2 regions of the Cupriavidus sp. 30B13 genome follow, and region 1 is predicted to be linked to the other one. Evidence: riboswitches for the same ligand, from Rfam matches in the RefSeq annotation. Region 1 holds a riboswitch; the other holds the start of a gene.

Region 1 (8,695 bases):
GTGCAGCTGCGCCAGCGCATGGTCTCGCCGCGCGGCGAAGCGCGCTCGGACAACGACATCGTGTTCGACCTCGCGGTCAGGCTGGGGATGTCGGACGCGTTCTTCGGCGGCAGCCTGGAAGCCGGCTGGAACCACATGCTGGCGCCCAGCGGCCTGACCGTCAGCCAGCTGCGCCGGCATCCCGAAGGCATGCGCGTGCCGGTGGCCGACGTGGAAAGAAAATACGCGGCAAAGCCGCGCGGGCGCGCCTTCGACACGCAGACCGGCCTGGTGGAACTGTATTCCGAGCTGCTGCTGCGCCACGGCTATCCGGCCCTGCCGCGCCCGTCGCAGCCCGCAGGCGACGCGCCCGGTGCGGCGGCAGAGCCGTTTCCGTTCATGCTGACATCGGCCAAGAGCGGCTACTACTGCCACAGCCAGCACCGCGGCCTGCCGTCGCTCAGGCGCAAGGCGCCGCGGCCGGAGGCGGACATCTCCACCGCGCTGGCCGCCGCGCGCGGCATCGCCAGCGGCGACGCCATCCGCGTGACCACCGCCGCGGGCAGCGCCACCTTCACCGCCCGGGTCAGGGAAGGGCTGCATCCGCGCGTGGTGGTCGGCGAGTTCGGCTGGTGGCAGCGCTGCGACGCGCTGGCGCAAGGGCCGCTGCCGGCCACGGGGCCGGGCAACAGCAACTACAACGGGCTGATCAGCACCGACAGCATCGACCCGCTCAGCGGCTCCGTGCCGCTGCGCGCGTTCCGCTGCAACGTCGAGCGCGAGCCGGGGCTGGACGTGGCGCGGCGCGCGTGGGACGGCTATCGCGCGTTCCGCGTGGCCAGCCTGCGCCAGGAAGCGCACGAGGTCACGTCGGTCTTCCTCGAGCCCGCCGACGGCGGCGGCCTGCCGGATTTCCAGCCCGGCCAGCACGTGACGATCAAGCTCGCCGTGCAGCCCGGCGGCGAGGACGTGGTGCGCTCGTACTCGCTCACGGGGCCCGCCACGGTGCCGGGGCGGCGCGGCTACTCCATTTCGGTGCGCCGCGCCGGCGGCGTGTCGGCCACCGGCGAGGCCGTGCCCGGGCTGGTGTCCTCCTACATCAACCAGCGCCTCGCGGTGGGCGAGCTCGTCGCGCTGCGCGCGCCGTCCGGCAGCTTCGTCATGCCGGTGCGCACGCGGCGCCCGCTGGTGCTGCTGGCCGGCGGCATCGGCATCACGCCGTTCATCTCGCTGCTCGAATCGCTGGAGGGCATCGGCGATCCGCCCCGGATCCTGCTGCTGTACGCCAACCGCAACGGGCAGGCCCATGCCTTCCGCGCGCGCCTGCGCGCGCTGCGCCGGCAGATCCCCGGCCTGGAGATCATCGATTTCTACGACCGCCCGGACCCGCACGACCGCCCCGGCATCGACTACGACGTGGCCGGGCGCGTCGGCGCCGGGCACGTCCCCGCGCCGTGGCTGGACGCGCGCCCGCTGGTCTACATGTGCGGGCCGGCGCCGATGATGGCCGCCTTTGCCGACGCGCTGGCCGCGCGCGGCGTGCACCGCTCGGACATCTTCCGCGAGATCTTCCGCGCGCCCGCGCACGCGCCCGCCGGCCCCGCGCGGCAGTTCAACGTGGTGTTCGCCAAATCCGGCCTGGCCGGCATCTGGCATTCGGCCGACGGGCCGCTGCTGGGCTTCGCCGAACGGCTGGGCGTGGCGCTGCCCAGCGGCTGCCGGGTCGGGCAGTGCGAGAGCTGCGCCGTGCCGCTCGCCGCCGGCCAGGTGCGCCACCTGCACGGCGAAGACCCGGAGGACGCCGGCATGTGCCTTGCGTGCCAGGCGATCCCCGCCAGCGACATCGTGCTCGATGCCTGAGCGGAACCGCGCCATGCCAGCCACCAGGGCCCCCATGCCTCTTCCCTTCTCACTTCATCACGCGACCATGCTGACACTGGACTCCGACACCACCCGCGCGCTGCTGCCGTTCGACACGCTCATCCCCGCCCTGCGCGAGGCCTTCATCCGCGGCTGCGAGGTCCCGCAGCGGCACAGCCATGCCATCGGCGCGCCCGGCCAGGCAGCGGGAACGGGCACCGGCACGGTGCTGCTGATGCCCGCCTGGCAGGCCGGCGCCTATCTCGGCGTGAAGACCGTCACTATCTTCCCCGGCAACACGCAGGCCGGGCTGCCGGGCCTGTACTCGACCTATCTGCTGCATGACGCGCGCACCGGCAGGCCGCTGGCGATGATCGACGGCAACGAGATCACCTCGCGCCGCACCGCCGCCGCGTCGGCGCTGGCCGCCTCGTACCTGAGCCGGCCGCAGGCGTCGTCCATGCTGGTGATCGGCGCGGGACGGGTGGCGAGCCTGCTGCCCTATGCCTACCGCGCGGTCCGGCCCGTCGCGCGCGTCGCCGTGTGGGACATCGATGCCCGCCAGGCCGCGGCGCTGGCCGCGAGGCTGTGCGCCGACGGCTTCGATGCCCGCGTGGCGGCGTCCGTGCAGGAAGGCTGCGCGGGCGCCGACATCGTGAGCTCGGCCACGCTGGCCACCGCGCCGCTGGTCCGGCGCGCCTTCCTCGGCCCCGGCACGCACCTGGACCTGATCGGCGGCTTCACCCCGGAGATGCGCGAGGCCGACGACGCCTGCTTCGGCGGGACCTCGGTGTTCGTCGATACCGGCGAAGCCATCCTCAAGGCGGGCGACCTGCTCCACCCGATCGGGCAGGGCGTGCTGCGCGCGGCCGACATCCGCGCCACGCTCGCCGAGCTGTGCCGGCAAGCCCACGCGGGACGCGCGGGCGAGAGCGAAATCACCGTGTTCAAGGCGGTCGGCACCGCGCTGGAAGACCTGGCGGCCGCCGTCATGGCCTACGAAGGATTCGAAGACCCGCGCGGCACCGCGCCGCGCGCCATATCCCTGGCAAAGTAAGGAGAGAGCAATGACGAGCACACCCCTGTCACTGGAAAGCGAAGACCACCCAAGCCGCGGCGGGCTCGAGCGCCTGGCCGTCAAGGTCACCGACTGGTCCGAGCGCTGGTTCCCCGATTCGTATATCTTCGCCGCGATCGCGGTGGTCGTGGTCGCGCTCGGCGCGCTCGGCATCGGCGCCTCCACGCAAAGCGTGGCGCAGGCGTTCGGCGACGGCTTCTGGAGCCTGATTCCGTTCACCATGCAGATGGCGGTGGTGGCGATCTCCGGCTACGTGGTGGCGGCGTCGCCGCCCGCCTCGCTGCTGATCGCGCGGCTCGCCGCGCTGCCCAGGACGGCGCGCGGCGCGGTGGCCTTCGTGGCGCTGGTGAGCCTGCTGACTTCACTGCTCAACTGGGCGATCAGCCTGATCTTCAGCGGCCTGCTGGTGCGCGCCATCGCCCGCCGCACCGGGCTGCGCGTGGATTACCGGGCTGCCAGCGCGGCCGCCTACCTGGGCATGGGAGCCACCTGGGCACTCGGCCTGAGTTCGTCCGCGGCGCAGTTGCAGGCAAACCCGGGCAGCCTGCCCAAGTCGCTGCTCGACATCACCGGCGTGATCCCGTTCGCCGAGACCATCTTCCTGTGGCAGTCGATAGCGATGACCGCCGTGCTGATCACGGCCTCGCTGCTGGTGGCCTACTTCTCCGCCCCCGCCGGCGAGCGCGCACGCACCGCGCAGGACATGGGCGTGGACCTCGACGATGCCGCCGACGCGACGGCGCGCCCGGCGCGCCCCGGCGAATGGCTCGAATACAGCCCGCTGCTGACCCTGGTCATCGTCGCGCTCGGCGCCGGCTGGCTGGCGCACGAGTTCACCAGCAAGGACCCCATCCTCGCGATCTCCAACCTCAACACCTACAACTTCCTGTTCCTGATGCTGGGGATGCTGCTGAACTGGCGCCCCAAGCGCTTCCTGCGCGCGGTCGCGCGCTCCGTGCCGTCGACGGCCGGCGTGCTGATCCAGTTCCCGCTGTACGGCGGCATCGCGTTCATGCTGACCAAGGCCACCGGCGTGGACGGCGCCAGCCTGTCGCACCACCTGGCGTCCGCCTTCGTCTCGGTGGCCACCCGGGAATCGTTCTCCGCCGTGATGGGCGTCTATTCGGCCGTGCTGGGATTCTTCGTGCCCTCCGGCGGCGGCAAGTGGGTCATCGAGGCACCCTACGTGATGCAGGCCGCGAACCAGTTGCAGGTCCACCTCGGCTGGGCCGTGCAGGTGTACAACGCCGCGGAGGCGCTGCCCAACCTCATCAACCCGTTCTGGATGCTGCCGCTGCTGGGCGTGCTCGGCATCCGCGCCAAGGACGTGGTGGGCTTCACCTTCACCCAGTTGCTGGTCCATGCGCCGCTGGTGCTGTTCATGCTGTGGGCGTTCGCGACGACGCTGCCCTATCGTCCGCCGGTGATGCCGTGATGCGTTGACGCCACGGTGGCGCAAGGCGGGCGCCACGAGCCAAAACCCGGGGCCGTCTCCGTCCCGGTTTAAGATGCGGCTTTCCGGCCACGGCCGGCGCCTGCTTTTTTCACCCAGCAAAACCCACGATGAAGAAGATCACCCTGCTCCTCGCCGCCCTTGCCACCGCCGGCGCCGTCCACGCCGCCGCGCCCGCCGGCCCGGTGGAGACCCTGCCCTCCGGCATGACCATCCAGCACCTCGTCAAGGGCACCGGTCCCTCGCCCAAGGCGTCCGACACGGTCAAGGTCCACTACCGCGGCACGCTCACCGACGGCACCGAGTTCGACAGCTCGTACAAGCGCGGCCAGCCGATCTCCTTCCCGCTCAACCGCGTGATCCCGTGCTGGACCGAGGGCGTGCAGAAGATGCAGGTCGGCGGCAAGGCCAGGCTGGTCTGCCCGGGCCCGACCGCCTACGGCTCGCGTGGCGTACCCGGCACGATTCCGCCCAACGCGACGCTGAATTTCGAGGTGGAGCTGCTGGGCATCGGCGGCTGACAGCGGTCAAGAGCGGCCAGGGCGGCCGAGGGCGGCGCCGCGGCCATTGCGGCCGCGCGCGGCGCATGCTAATGTGCCGCTTCCAGGAGAACGAGCCACCCCCGCCGCGGCGATGCGGGCGGCTCTACCGAAGGCGTACCCCTGAAACGCTCAGGTGCAAAAGACTGGAAACCGAACGAACTGGAGAGCGCCGGGCCGCACCGACAAGGTAAGCGGCGCGCGGCCGCCGAAGGGGCAAGCCGGTACCCATTGCGGGTGCGGCGAATCTCTCAGGTAAAAGGACAGTGGGGACAGCCGGGCCGGATGGCCTGGCTGTCCCTTTTTGCTATCCGGAGCCTGAGAAATGAAAGTCATCGTGATGGGAGCCGGCGTGATCGGCGTCGCCTCGGCGTGGTACCTGGCGCGCGCCGGGCATGAGATGGTGGTGCTGGAACGCAATGCGGGCGCGGCCCGCGAAACCAGCTTCGGCAACGGCGGGCAGATCTCCGTCAGCCATGCCGAGCCGTGGGCCAACCCGGGCGCGCCGCTGAAGATGCTGCGCTGGCTGGGGCGCGAGGATGCGCCGCTGCTGTTCCGCCTGCGCGCCGATCCGGCGCAGTGGTCGTGGGGGCTGAAGTTCCTGCGCGAGTGCTCGGCGCGGCGCTCCACCCACAACATGGTCCAGCTGCTCAACCTCGGCACCTACAGCCGCGCCAGCCTGCAGGCGCTGCGCGCCGAGACCGGCATCGAGTACGACCACCTGACGCGCGGCATCCTGCATTTCTACACCAGCCAGAAGGAGTTCGACGCGGCCATCGAGCCGGCGCGCATCATGCGCGAGCTGGGCTGCGAGCGCCGCGTGATCGGCCCGGACGAGGTGGTGCGGCTGGAGCCGGCGCTGGCGAACATCGCGCCGCGCCTGGCGGGCGCGACCTATACCAGCGAGGACGAATCGGGCGACGTGCACCGCTTCACCACCGCGCTGGCGGCGCGCTGCGAGGCGCTGGGCGTGCGTTTGCGCTACGGCGTGCGGGTGCAGCGGCTGCATGCCGAGGGCGGCGCCATGCGCGGGGTGGAGATCGCCAGCGAGACCGGCGCCTATGAGATCGAGAGCGCCGACGCCTACGTGCTGGCGCTGGGCAGCTTCAGCCCGGTGCTGGCGCGCCCGCTCGGCGTCAAGCTCGACATCTATCCGGCCAAGGGCTACTCGGCGACGCTGCCGGTGCTCGACGCCGCGCGCGCGCCCAGCGTGAGCCTGACTGACGACGAGTACAAGCTGGTGTTCTCGCGCTTCGGCGACCGCCTGCGCATTGCCGGCACGGCCGAGCTCAACGGCTATGCGATGGACCTCAACCCGGTGCGCTGCGAGGCCATCGTGCGGCGCACGCTGGAGGTGTTCCCGGGCATGAGCCGGCCCGAACTGGCGCAGTTCTGGACCGGCCTGCGCCCGGCCACGCCGGGCAACGTGCCGTACATCGGCGCCTCCGCCGTGCGCGGGCTGTACCTCAACACCGGGCATGGCACGCTGGGCTGGACGCACGGCTGCGGCTCGGGCCGCGCCATCGCGGACATCGTGAGCGGGCGCGTGCCGGAGGTGGATTTTGCCTTCACGGGCGAGTTGCCGGCGCGCGCGCCGCGGCCGGCCGCGCCGGCGCCGGCCCCGGCGCGCGCGGCCACGCACTGACGCCACCGCCGCCGCGCGCCCGGCGCGCGGCGGCCCGCATGCCGGCGGCTCAGACGTCGATGGCCGTATCCGACTTGACCTTGCGGCGCAGCTCGAACTTCTGGATCTTGCCGGTCGAGGTCTTGGGCAAGGGCCCGAAGTAGACCGCCTTGGGCACCTTGAAGCCGGCCAGCAGCGTGCGGCAGTGCGCGATCAGCTCTTCGGCCGTGACGCCGGCGCCTTCCTTCAGCTCGACGAACGCGCACGGCGTCTCGCCCCACTTGGCGTCGGGCTGGGCCACCACCGCCACGGCCAGCACGGCCGGGTGGCGGTAGAGCGCGTCTTCCACCTCCACGCTGGAGATGTTCTCGCCGCCGGAGATGATGATGTCCTTGCTGCGGTCCTTGATCTTGACGTAGCCGTCCGCCGTGCGCACGCCCAGGTCACCGGTGTGGAACCAGCCGCCGGCGAAGGCTTCGCGCGTGGCTTTCTCGTTCTTGAGATAGCCCTTCATGCAGATATTGCCGCGGAACATGATCTCGCCGATCTCCTCGCCGTCGGCGGCCACCGGCTGCATGGTGTCCGGGTCCAGCACGGCGACGTCGGCCTGCAGGTGGTAGCGCACGCCCTGCCGGGCCTTCCTGGTGGCGCGCTCTTCCTGCGACAGGGTGGCCCAGTCGTCCTGCTCGGCGCACACGGCGGCCGGGCCGTAGGTTTCGGTCAGGCCGTAGACGTGGGTCAGCTCGAAGCCCATCGCTTCCATCTGCGCCAGCACCGCGGCCGGCGGCGGCGCGCCGGCCACCATGCCGCGCACCGGTCCGCGCAGGCCCTCGCGCCAGGCCGGCGGCGCGTTGACCAGCGCGGTATGCACGATGGGCGCGGCGCAGTAGTGGGTCACGCCTTCGTCGCGCATCAGGTCGAACACCAGCTTGGGCTCGAACTTGCGCAGGCAGACGTTGACGCCGGCGCGCGCGGCGATGGTCCACGGGAAGCACCAGCCGTTGCAGTGGAACATCGGCAGCGTCCACAGGTAGACCGCGTGCTTGGGCAGGTCCCATTCGAGGATGTTGGAGACGGCGTTGATGGCCGCGCCACGGTGGTGGTAGACCACGCCCTTGGGGTCGCCGGTGGTGCCGGAGGTGTAGTTGAGCGCGATGGCGTCCCACTCGTCGGCGGGCATCTGCCACGCGTATTCGGGATCGCCCGAGGCCAGCAGGCTTTCGTAGTCGGTCTCGGCGAAGCGCGGCGCGTCCTGCGGGCCGAGCGCGTCGACCACGGCCACCACTTTCAGGCCCGGGATTTCGTTGGCGATCTGGCGCGCGAGGTCGGCGAACTCGGTGTCGGCCAGCAGTACCCGGGCCTCGCCGTGGCGCAGCATGAAGATCAGGTTGGAGGCATCGAGCCGGATGTTCAGCGCGTTGAGCACCGCGCCCGCCATCGGCACGCCGAAGTGGGCTTCCACCATGGCCGGCGTGTTGGGCAGCAGCGCCGCCACGGTGTCGCCCTTGCCCACGCCCAGGCGCGCCAGCGCGCTGGCCAGGCGGCGCGCGCGCACGTAGGTCTCGCGCCAGGTCTGGCGCACCGGCCCGTGCACGATGGCCAGGCGCTCGCCGTAGACGTTGGCGGCGCGGGCCAGGTAGTCGATGGGGGTGAGGGGAACGTGGTTGGCCGGGTTCTTGCCCAGGCCGGTGTCGAAATCGGTTGGCATTGCTGGTCTCCGCTTGCGCCGGGCGCGGCGTGCGCCGCCGGTCGCTGTTACTTTTTGCTGCGCAAGGCTATCATCCCACACGACAAAGCTTTGTCGCCCGGATGACAGTGCCTGCCCGGCCAGCGCTCCGGGCTTGACCCACATCAATGTCCAGCCTGCCGATCCCCCCTGCCCCCGCCGGACTTCCCGCGACCGCCCCCGCCACGCCCGAGGCGCCCGCCACGCTGCTGGCCCGGCATGAGTGGTTCGCGTCGCTCGCCCCGCAGCACCAGGCGCTGGCGGCGCGGCAGGTGGTGATGCAGGACTTTGCCGCGGGCGCCTTCGTGGCGCGCCGGGGGGAGCCCTCGCGCTACTGGATCGGGGTGGAAAGCGGGCTGATCAAGCTGGCGGTCTATACGCCCGACGGGCGCGGCTGCACGTTCTCCGGCGTGCCGGCGGGCGGCTGGTGCGGCGA
Region 2 (8,695 bases), on a different replicon from region 1:
CGCCGAAGGCATGCGCGCCGGCGGCGTCGGCCGCGGGCCCGACCTTGACCTCGATGCCCAGCGGCAGCGCGCGCGTGCGCACCACTTCCAGCGTCTGCGGCAGCACGTCGTCGGCGACGAAGAAGGTATTGGAGGCGTGCTTGTTGACCCGCTGCAGCAGGGTCATGGCCTCGGCCGCGGCAGTGCCTTCATCGAGCATGGAGGCGTTGGCGATGTCCAGGCCGGTCAGGTCGGTCACCATCTGCTGGAAGTTCAGCATGGCTTCGAGGCGGCCTTGCGAAATCTCCGGCTGGTACGGCGTGTAGGCGGTGTACCAGGCCGGGTTCTCGAAGATGTTGCGCAGGATGACGCCGGGCGTCAGCGTGTTGTAGTAGCCCTGGCCGATGAAGCTCTTGAACACCTGGTTCTTGCCGGCCAGGCCGCGCAGCCTGGCCAGCGCGGCTTCCTCGGTGAGCGGCTCGGTGAATTCGCCCAGCGGCATGCCGTCGCGGCGGCGGATGGCGGCCGGGATGACGGCATCGATCAGCGCGGCGCGGCTGTCGTAGCCGAGCACCTTGAGCATGTGCTGCTGCTCGGCGGCGTCGGGGCCGATATGGCGGGAAGCGAAGGCGTCGCGCGCCTCCAGTTCGGCCAGCGTGGGCCGGGCACCTTGGGCGGCGGTGGTGGGAAGCGGGGCGTTCATGGCAAGAACCTCGTTGGAGCGCAGGGCGGCAGGTGGTCGGCCTGGCCGCCGTGCATCGGTATTCAGTCGCCGTCCCGCGGCATGGCTGCGGCGCGGGAACGGCGCGGTGTGGCGGCGCGCGGTGTCAGGCGCCGACGTTGGCCTTGTAGGCGTCGGCCGACATCAGGCCGTTGACGTCGTCGCTGTTGGCCGGCTTGAGCTTGAACAGCCAGGCGTCGAAGGCGTCGGCATTGACGCTTTCCGGCGCGGCGACGGCCGCCTCGTTGACGGCGATCACTTCGCCGGCCACCGGGGCGTAGATGTCGGACGCGGCCTTGACCGATTCCACCACCGCCAGCGCGTCGCCCGCGCCGACCGACTTGCCCACTTCCGGCAGCTCCAGGAAGACGATGTCGCCCAGCGCGTCCTGCGCGTGGTCGGTGATGCCGATGGTCAGCGTGCCGTCGGCTTCGACGCGCACCCATTCGTGGGATTCGGTGTACTTCAGGTCGGCGGGGAAATTCATGGGATTCTCCAGATGCAGTTTGTTATTCAGCGCCAGCCGGGCGGGGGATCGCTTGGAGCGGGGGTAGCCGCCGGCGGGCGCGCTGTGACCGGGTGCGAGCGTTCAGCTCACGAGTGCCTTGCCATTGCGCACAAACGGCAGTTTAACCACAGTCGCGGCGAGTTTGCGGTCGCGGATCTCGACCTGCACCTCGGCGCCGATGGCAACGCCGAGCGGCAGGCGGGCAAAAGCGATGGATTGGCTCAGCGAAGGGCTGAAGGTGCCGCTGGTGATCTCGCCGTCGCCGGCCGGGGTGATCACTTTCTGGTGGGCGCGCAGCACGCCGCCCTTTTCGCGCAGGATCAGGCCGACGAACTGGCGGGCCTGGCCGGCGGCGGCGAGCGCCGCCTTGCCGGTGAAGTCGCGCTCGCTCTGCAGGTCCACCGTCCACGCGAGGCCGGCGTCGAGCGGCGAGGTGTGGATATCCATGTCCTGGCCGTACAGGTTCATGCCGGCTTCCAGGCGCAGCGTGTCGCGCGCGCCCAGGCCGGCCGGGCGCGCGCCGGCGGCGATCAGCTTTTCCCACAGGCCGGCCACGTTCTCGGCCGGCACCACCAGCTCGAACCCGTCTTCGCCGGTATAGCCGGTGCGCGCCACCATGACTTCGCCCAGCGCCGGGTCCTGCACCACGATGGCGTTGAACGGCTTGAGCGCTTCGCTGGGCTGGGTGGCCGGGAAGGCGCTCCACACCTTGGCGCGCGCGTTGGGGCCCTGCACCGCGACGATGGCCAGCGGCGCCGCGCCGGCCGGAGCGTTGTCGGCGCGGCGCGGGGTGATGGCCACGCCGCTGCCGGTGGCGGCATTGCGCGCCACGATCCACTCGATGTCGCCGATGGCGGTGCTGGCGTTGACCACCAGGCGGAAGCGGTCCTCGGCGAAGAAGTAGACGATCAGGTCGTCGATGACGCCGCCGTGCTCGTCGAGCATGCACGAGTAGAGCGCCTTGCCCGGCGTCTGCAGCTTGTCCACGTTGTTGGCCAGCAGGCCGCGCAGGAAGGCGCGCACATTGGCGCCGGCCAGGTCGACCACGCACATGTGGGACACGTCGAACATGCCGGCGTCGGTGCGCACGGCGTTGTGTTCCTCGATCTGGGAGCCGTAGTTGACCGGCATGTCCCAGCCGCCGAAGTCGACCATGCGGGCGCCGAGCGCGCGGTGGATGGCATTGAGGGGCGTGGCCTGGAGCGTCATGTAATCCTCGGGAAGGCGGAAATCTCGGTTCGAAAACGAAAAAAGGGTCATCCGCCGCCGGACCCGGCGCGCAATGGCGCTGCCAGGTCCGCCGCGGCGGATGACCCCTCTGTCCTCGATACCTGAGAGATTACAAGGCGGTCCCGCGGACCAGTGCCTTGCGCGCCCCTTCGGTGGGCACGCTCGCCAGGCTTCACGCAATGCGCCGGTGCGCTGCGTGGATGGCGGGTGCCGCTCTCCAGAGTACGGCGTGCATCGTGTGCATGTTGAACGCCGATCCGACCAGTCCATGGTGCCTGAGAGTTTTCGGGTGATACCCCTTCGGCGGCGCAAGATCTGCGCGCTCTCCCGGCCGGATGGCGCGACTCTACAGGCAGCCCCGGTGGCTTGTCAACGCGTGCCGCGCGGGCACCGGGCGGCACGCCCCCGGCGTGTTAACATCTGCCGCTGCGCTACGCCGCCGGCCCCGCCGCCGCGGTGCCGCGGTCTTCACAGGCAGCCCTGGCCGTTCCGTCTGCGCCAGCCATTTCGCCATCCGCTTCCGCCACCAAGCCAAACGCATGACCCACGGACTCAATCCCGCCCAATCCGAAGCCGTCCGCTATCTCGACGGCCCTTGCCTGGTGCTGGCCGGCGCCGGCTCGGGCAAGACGCGGGTGATCACGCAGAAGATCGCGCACCTGATCGAGGACAAGGGATTCGAGCCCAGGCACATCGCCGCGGTGACCTTCACCAACAAGGCCGCCAAGGAGATGCAGGAGCGCATCGCCAAGCTGATGGAGGGCAAGACCACGCGCGAAGGGCGCCGCATTCCGCTCAAGCAGATGACGGTCAGCACCTTCCACTCGCTCGGCGTGCAGATCCTGCGCGCCGAGGCCGAGCACGTGGGCCTCAAGCCGCGCTTTTCCATCATGGACTCGGACGACTGCTTCGGCCTGGTGCAGGAGCAGCTCGCCACCACCGACAAGAAGCTCATCCGCAGCGTGCAGAGCACCATCTCGCTGTGGAAGAACGGCATGGTCGACCCCGAGACCGCCATCGCCACCGCCGAGAGCGCCGACGACCACCAGGCCGCGCTGGTCTACCGCAACTACGTGGCCACGCTGCACGCCTACCAGGCGGTGGACTTCGACGACCTGATCCGCCTGCCGGCCGAGCTGTTCGCGCGCGACGAAGCGGTGCGCATGAAATGGCAGAACCGCCTGCGCTATTTCCTGGTGGACGAGTACCAGGACACCAACGCCTGCCAGTACGCGCTGCTCAAGCAACTGGCGGGCGGCTCGCACCTGCGCGCGCCGGCCTTCACCGCGGTCGGCGACGACGACCAGGCCATCTACGGCTGGCGCGGCGCCACGCTGGACAACCTGCGCCTGCTGCAGACCGATTTCCCCGACCTCAAGGTGATCAAGCTGGAGCAGAACTACCGCTCCACGGTGCGCATCCTGGAAGCCGCCAACGCGGTCATCGCCAACAATCCCAAGCTGTTCGACAAGAAGCTGTGGAGCGAGCACGGCATGGGCGACCCCATCGCCGTCAACCCGATGAACGACGAGGAGCACGAGGCCGAGTCGGTGGTGTTCCGCCTGTCCGCGCACAAGTTCGAGCGGCGCGCGCAGTTCCGCGACTACGCCATCCTCTACCGCGGCAACCACCAGGCGCGGCTGTTCGAGCAGATCCTGCGGCGCGAGCGCATTCCCTACGTGCTGTCCGGCGGCCAGAGCTTCTTCGACCGCGCCGAGATCAAGGACATCTGCGCCTACCTGCGCCTGATCGCCAACCCGGACGACGATCCCGCCTTCATCCGCGCCATCACCACGCCGCGCCGCGGCGTCGGCAACGCCACGCTGGAAGTGCTGGGCACCTTCGCCGGCCAGGCCAAGGTCTCGCTGTTCGAGGCGGCCATGATGGGCGGCATCGAAGGCAAGCTGCAGCCGCGCCAGCTCGAGCCGCTGCGCGTGTTCTGCGAAGCCATGGTGCGCCTGGCCGGCCGCGCCGCCAGCGATCCCGCCAGCGAAGTGCTCGACGACATGATGGAAGGCATCCACTACGAAGCCTACCTGTACGACACCTTCGACGAGCGCCAGGCCCAGTCGCGCTGGACCAACACGCTCGAATTCCTCGACTGGCTCAAGCGCAAGGGCACCAAGCCCGAGGGCACCGGCGAGGGCGAGGCCACCGGCTTCGACACCGCCGACGGCTTCGGCGACGAAGGCAAGAACCTGCTCGAGCTGACCCAGACCGTGGCGCTGATGAGCATGCTCGAAGGCCGCGAGGAAGATCCCGACGCGGTGCGCCTGTCCACGCTGCACGCCTCCAAGGGGCTGGAATATCCGCACGTGTTCCTGGTCGGCGTGGAAGAAGGCATCCTGCCGCATTGCCGCGAGGACGAAGACCTTGGCGACGAGAAGATCGAGGAAGAGCGCCGCCTGATGTACGTGGGCATCACGCGCGCCCAGCGCAGCCTGCACATCAGCTGGTGCAAGAAGCGCAAGCGCGCGCGCGACACCTATTCCTGCGAGCCCTCGCGCTTCATCGGCGAGATGAAGCTCGAAGAGGCCCCGGCGCCGGCCGACGCCACGCCCGCCATGAGCCCCAAGGACCGGCTGGCCGGCCTCAAGGCGCTGCTCGGCACGCCGGGCAAGACCGCCGCGCCCTGACGCCCGGCCGCGGCCGCCGGCCCGTCGTACAAAGTCGATACATTGGCATACAAGGGGGACAAGATCGCCGGCCCCCGGCCTCCTACCATCGCAGGTGCCTCGACTGCTTTACGGGTCCGGGCGCCGCGCCGCTCCGTCCCTTCGGAGTGGGCGCGGCCGGGCGGTATGCCCGACTTCTTCCCTGTTTCGACGCCCCCGCACCCTGCGTCCGGGGGCGTTTTTTTGTGCGCTTGCCGCGGCTCAGGCCAGCGCGACGCCGACCAGGAACTCGCCTTCGAGCAGCGCGCCCTCGCTGGTGCGGTGGACGATCACCAGGCCGGGATGCGCGCCGGCGAGCGGATCCTGGCGCGTCGCCACCGGCGAGGGGCCGCGCGCGCGGTAGGCGGGATGGGTCGTATGCACCACGCGGCTGACCCGGTCGTCGAAGAACATCTGCGTGGTCAGCACGGCCTGCTCGCCCAGATGGATCTTCAGGTGGATATGCACCGCGCGCGGCGCGTACCAGCCCGGATAGATGGTCAGGAACTGGGCGCTGCCGTCGCGCCTGGTGGTCTGCACGCCGCGCAGGAAGCGCTGCGCATTGCCGGGCGCGGCGGGGCCTGCCACGGGCCGCGGCGCGCTGGCGCCGTCCGGCGGCGGGTCGTCCCGTTCGACACCGCTGTAGCGGCCGCCGGCATCGCAATGCCAGATGCTGGCCACCGCGCCGGGCACCCGCGCGCACCCGCGCGCGGTGTCCATCAGCACCACGCGCAGCCGCAGCGGCAGGCCGGGCCGGCGGTCGCGGATATCGCTGCGCACCAGGGCCTGGTCTATATAAAAAGGGCCCTGGGTCAGTTCCGGCGTCAGTGTGCACAGGGGCGGCATGACGGGGCCGCGCGCGGCCCCGGCCTCGCCGGCCAGCCCGAGCAGGCCCGCGCCCAGGGCGCCGCCCACGAAGCGGCGCCGGCCGTCATCCGGCAAGGCGGGCTTAGCGCGCATCGCGGGTGCCCTCCCGGCGTGGCGGCGCAGCGCCGGGTACGCCGGCGGCGCCCCCGGCCGGCGGCGGGCTGCGCGGCCATGCCGGTGCGGCTTGCAGTGGATTCATGGCAGTCTCCAGTGGCAGGCGCGGGGAAGCGGCATTCCCGCGCCCCGGCTTCTCATGCCGGTCACGTTCAGCATAGCGGGCGCCGCCGCGCCGGGACAGCTCGCGGCAAAGCGGTGCGGCACGCACATACCATCTTAGGAGACGCGCGCGCGGCTGCTTGCGCGTTTGGCCACGGACGGCCAGACACTGGCGTGCGCCGCCGCCCGCTTCATGTCGATTTCGATACAAAGAAGCCACACCGCACCCATCTGTGCGCGCCGCCATGCTGGTAGAGTGATCGCCTGGCGCAGGCAACGCGCCTGCCCGCCTTGGCGCGCGCGCCGCGCGCCAGCAGACCTCCCGGCGCCGCCGCGCCGCCAGCCATGCCGCCAACTGCCGCAACCTGCCACACCGATATCCCGATGGACTTGTCCCCCGCCTCGCCCCTGCACCTGCTGGTCGTCGACGACGATCCGCAGATCCGCGCCATGCTGGCCGAATACCTGGCCACCTTCGGCATCGCGGCCGACGGCGCCGAGGGCGGCACCGCCATGCGCGCCGCGCTGGCCGCGCGCGACTATGACCTCGTGGTGCTGGACCTGTCGCTGCCCGGCGAGAACGGCCTGGCGCTGTGCCGCGAGATCCGCGAGCGCGGCGACCTGCCCGTCATCATGCTGACCGCGCGCACCGAGCTGGCGGACCGCGTGGTGGGCCTGGAAGTGGGCGCCGACGACTACGTCACCAAGCCGTTCGAGATGCGCGAGCTGGTGGCGCGCATCCACACCGTGCTGCGCCGCGCGCGCGGCGGCGCCGGCCAGAAGCGCCCGGCGACGGTGGCCGGCCACGAACTGCGCTTCGGCAACTGGCGGCTCAACACCACGCTGCGCCAGCTGGTGGACGGCGAGGAAACCGTGGTGCCGCTGTCCAACGCCGAATTCCGCCTGCTGCTGGCCTTCATCGAGCATCCCAACCGCGTGCTGGACCGCGAACTGCTGATCAACCAGGCGCGCGGCCGGGACCTCGACGTATTCGACCGCAGCATCGACCTGCTGGTCTCGCGCCTGCGCCAGAAGCTGCGCGACGACCCGCGCGACCCGGCGCTGATCCGCACCGTGCGAGGCGAGGGCTATGTCTTCACCGGCACCGTCGAAGGCTGAGCGCGCGGGCTGGCTGGCCCGCCACGACACGATGTTCGTGCGGCTGTTCCTGGTGATGACGGCCATCATGCTGGCCGTGCACGTGCTGGGCGTCACCGTGATCGAAAGCATCTTCCCGCGCCCCGGCGCGATCGGCATCGCGCTGCTGCCGGGCGACGACCCGCCGCCCGACGATCCGGGCCAGCCCCGCGCCGGCAACGCCGGCAACAGTCCCGCCGCGGCGCTTCCGGCCACGCCGGCGGCCACTGGCGCCGCCGCCGGCGGCGCTCCCGCGCCGACGCACCACCACCTTCATCCGCCGCGTGGCCTGGGCCCGCCGCGCCTCGGCCTGCTGTTCCAGTTCGCCGCCATCATCGCCGCCTCGTGGGCGGGCGCGCGCCTGCTGGCGCGGCCCGTGCAGAGCCTGGCCAGCGGCGCCGGCCGGCTGGCGCAGGACGTGCACGCGCCGCCGCTCGACGAGGACAGCGGCCCGGCCGAGGCGCGTGCGGCGGCCGGCGCGTTCAACCACATGCAGCGCCGCATCCGCACCCAGCTCGCGCAGCAGTCGCGCTTCCTGGCCGCCGTCTCGCACGACCTGCGCACGCCGCTCACGCGCATGAGCCTGCGCATCGAAGGCGTGGAGGACAACCGCGTGCGCTACCGCCTGCGCCAGGACCTGGCCGAGATGAACGGGCTGATCGACGCCACGCTCTACTACCTGCGCGAGCGCGACGGCAATGCCGCGCCGCGCCAGCGCGTGGACGTGCACGCGCTGCTGCAGGCCGTGGTGGACGACGCCAACGAGATCGGGCAGGACGTCACGCTGGCCGGCGCCGCCGCGCCGCTGCTGGCCTACCCGGCCGAACTGCGCCGCGCCGTGGTCAACCTGGTGGAAAACGCGCACCGCTACGGCGGCAGCGCCCGCATCGAGCTGGCCGACAGCCCCGAGCGCGTGCTCATCGACGTGTGCGACAACGGGCCCGGCATCCCGCCCGAAGACATGGCGCGCGTGCTGGAGCCGTTCTACCGGCTGGAAACGTCGCGCAGCCGCACCACCGGCGGGGTCGGCATGGGGCTGTCGATCGCCTCGGACATCGTCGCGCGCCACGGCGGCGAGCTGAACCTGGCCAACCGCCCGGAAGGCGGCCTGCGCGTGCGCATCACGCTGCCGCGCGCCTGAGCCCGCGGGTGACGCCGGCGCGGCGCCGCGGCATGCCGGCCCGGCCGCACTGGCCGCGGCTTGACGCCGGTCAACGCCGGCCGGGCCGGCCGCCTCTAGGATGGGCCATCGACATCCGACACGAAGGCCGCCCCATGTCCGCGCCAGCCCCCGCCCCGCACGCCACCCCGCCGTCCGCCCTCCGCATCCCGGTTTCCGCCGCCGGCCAGCCGCGCGCCTGCTCGGGCAACTGCGGCGCAGCC

What was found. A riboswitch is a leader RNA that binds a small molecule or an ion and turns the genes downstream of it on or off. The one in region 1 is predicted to bind glycine.
Region 2: another riboswitch for glycine. It lies ahead of gcvT (glycine cleavage system aminomethyltransferase GcvT); the one in region 1 lies ahead of ACKI2N_RS29095 (D-amino acid dehydrogenase).

What each region holds. Positions count from the first base shown of each region.
Region 1 covers NZ_CP188224.1:2,249,259-2,257,953, forward strand. Annotated here, with positions in the region: gene ACKI2N_RS29075 (molybdopterin-dependent oxidoreductase) at 1-1,839, shown strand, start outside; gene ACKI2N_RS29080 (ornithine cyclodeaminase family protein) at 1,907-2,896, shown strand; gene ACKI2N_RS29085 (short-chain fatty acid transporter) at 2,907-4,352, shown strand; gene ACKI2N_RS29090 (FKBP-type peptidyl-prolyl cis-trans isomerase) at 4,481-4,891, shown strand; glycine riboswitch at 5,062-5,186, shown strand; gene ACKI2N_RS29095 (D-amino acid dehydrogenase) at 5,235-6,554, shown strand; gene ACKI2N_RS29100 (acyl-CoA synthetase) at 6,604-8,241, opposite strand; gene ACKI2N_RS29105 (Crp/Fnr family transcriptional regulator) at 8,388-8,695, shown strand, end outside.
Region 2 covers NZ_CP188223.1:4,081,219-4,089,913, reverse strand. Annotated here, with positions in the region: gene gcvP (aminomethyl-transferring glycine dehydrogenase) at 1-682, opposite strand, end outside; gene gcvH (glycine cleavage system protein GcvH) at 807-1,187, opposite strand; gene gcvT (glycine cleavage system aminomethyltransferase GcvT) at 1,290-2,417, opposite strand; glycine riboswitch at 2,517-2,669, opposite strand; glycine riboswitch at 2,691-2,778, opposite strand; gene ACKI2N_RS18905 (UvrD-helicase domain-containing protein) at 2,978-5,074, shown strand; gene ACKI2N_RS18900 (protocatechuate 3,4-dioxygenase) at 5,315-6,052, opposite strand; gene ACKI2N_RS18895 (response regulator) at 6,560-7,294, shown strand; gene ACKI2N_RS18890 (ATP-binding protein) at 7,266-8,453, shown strand.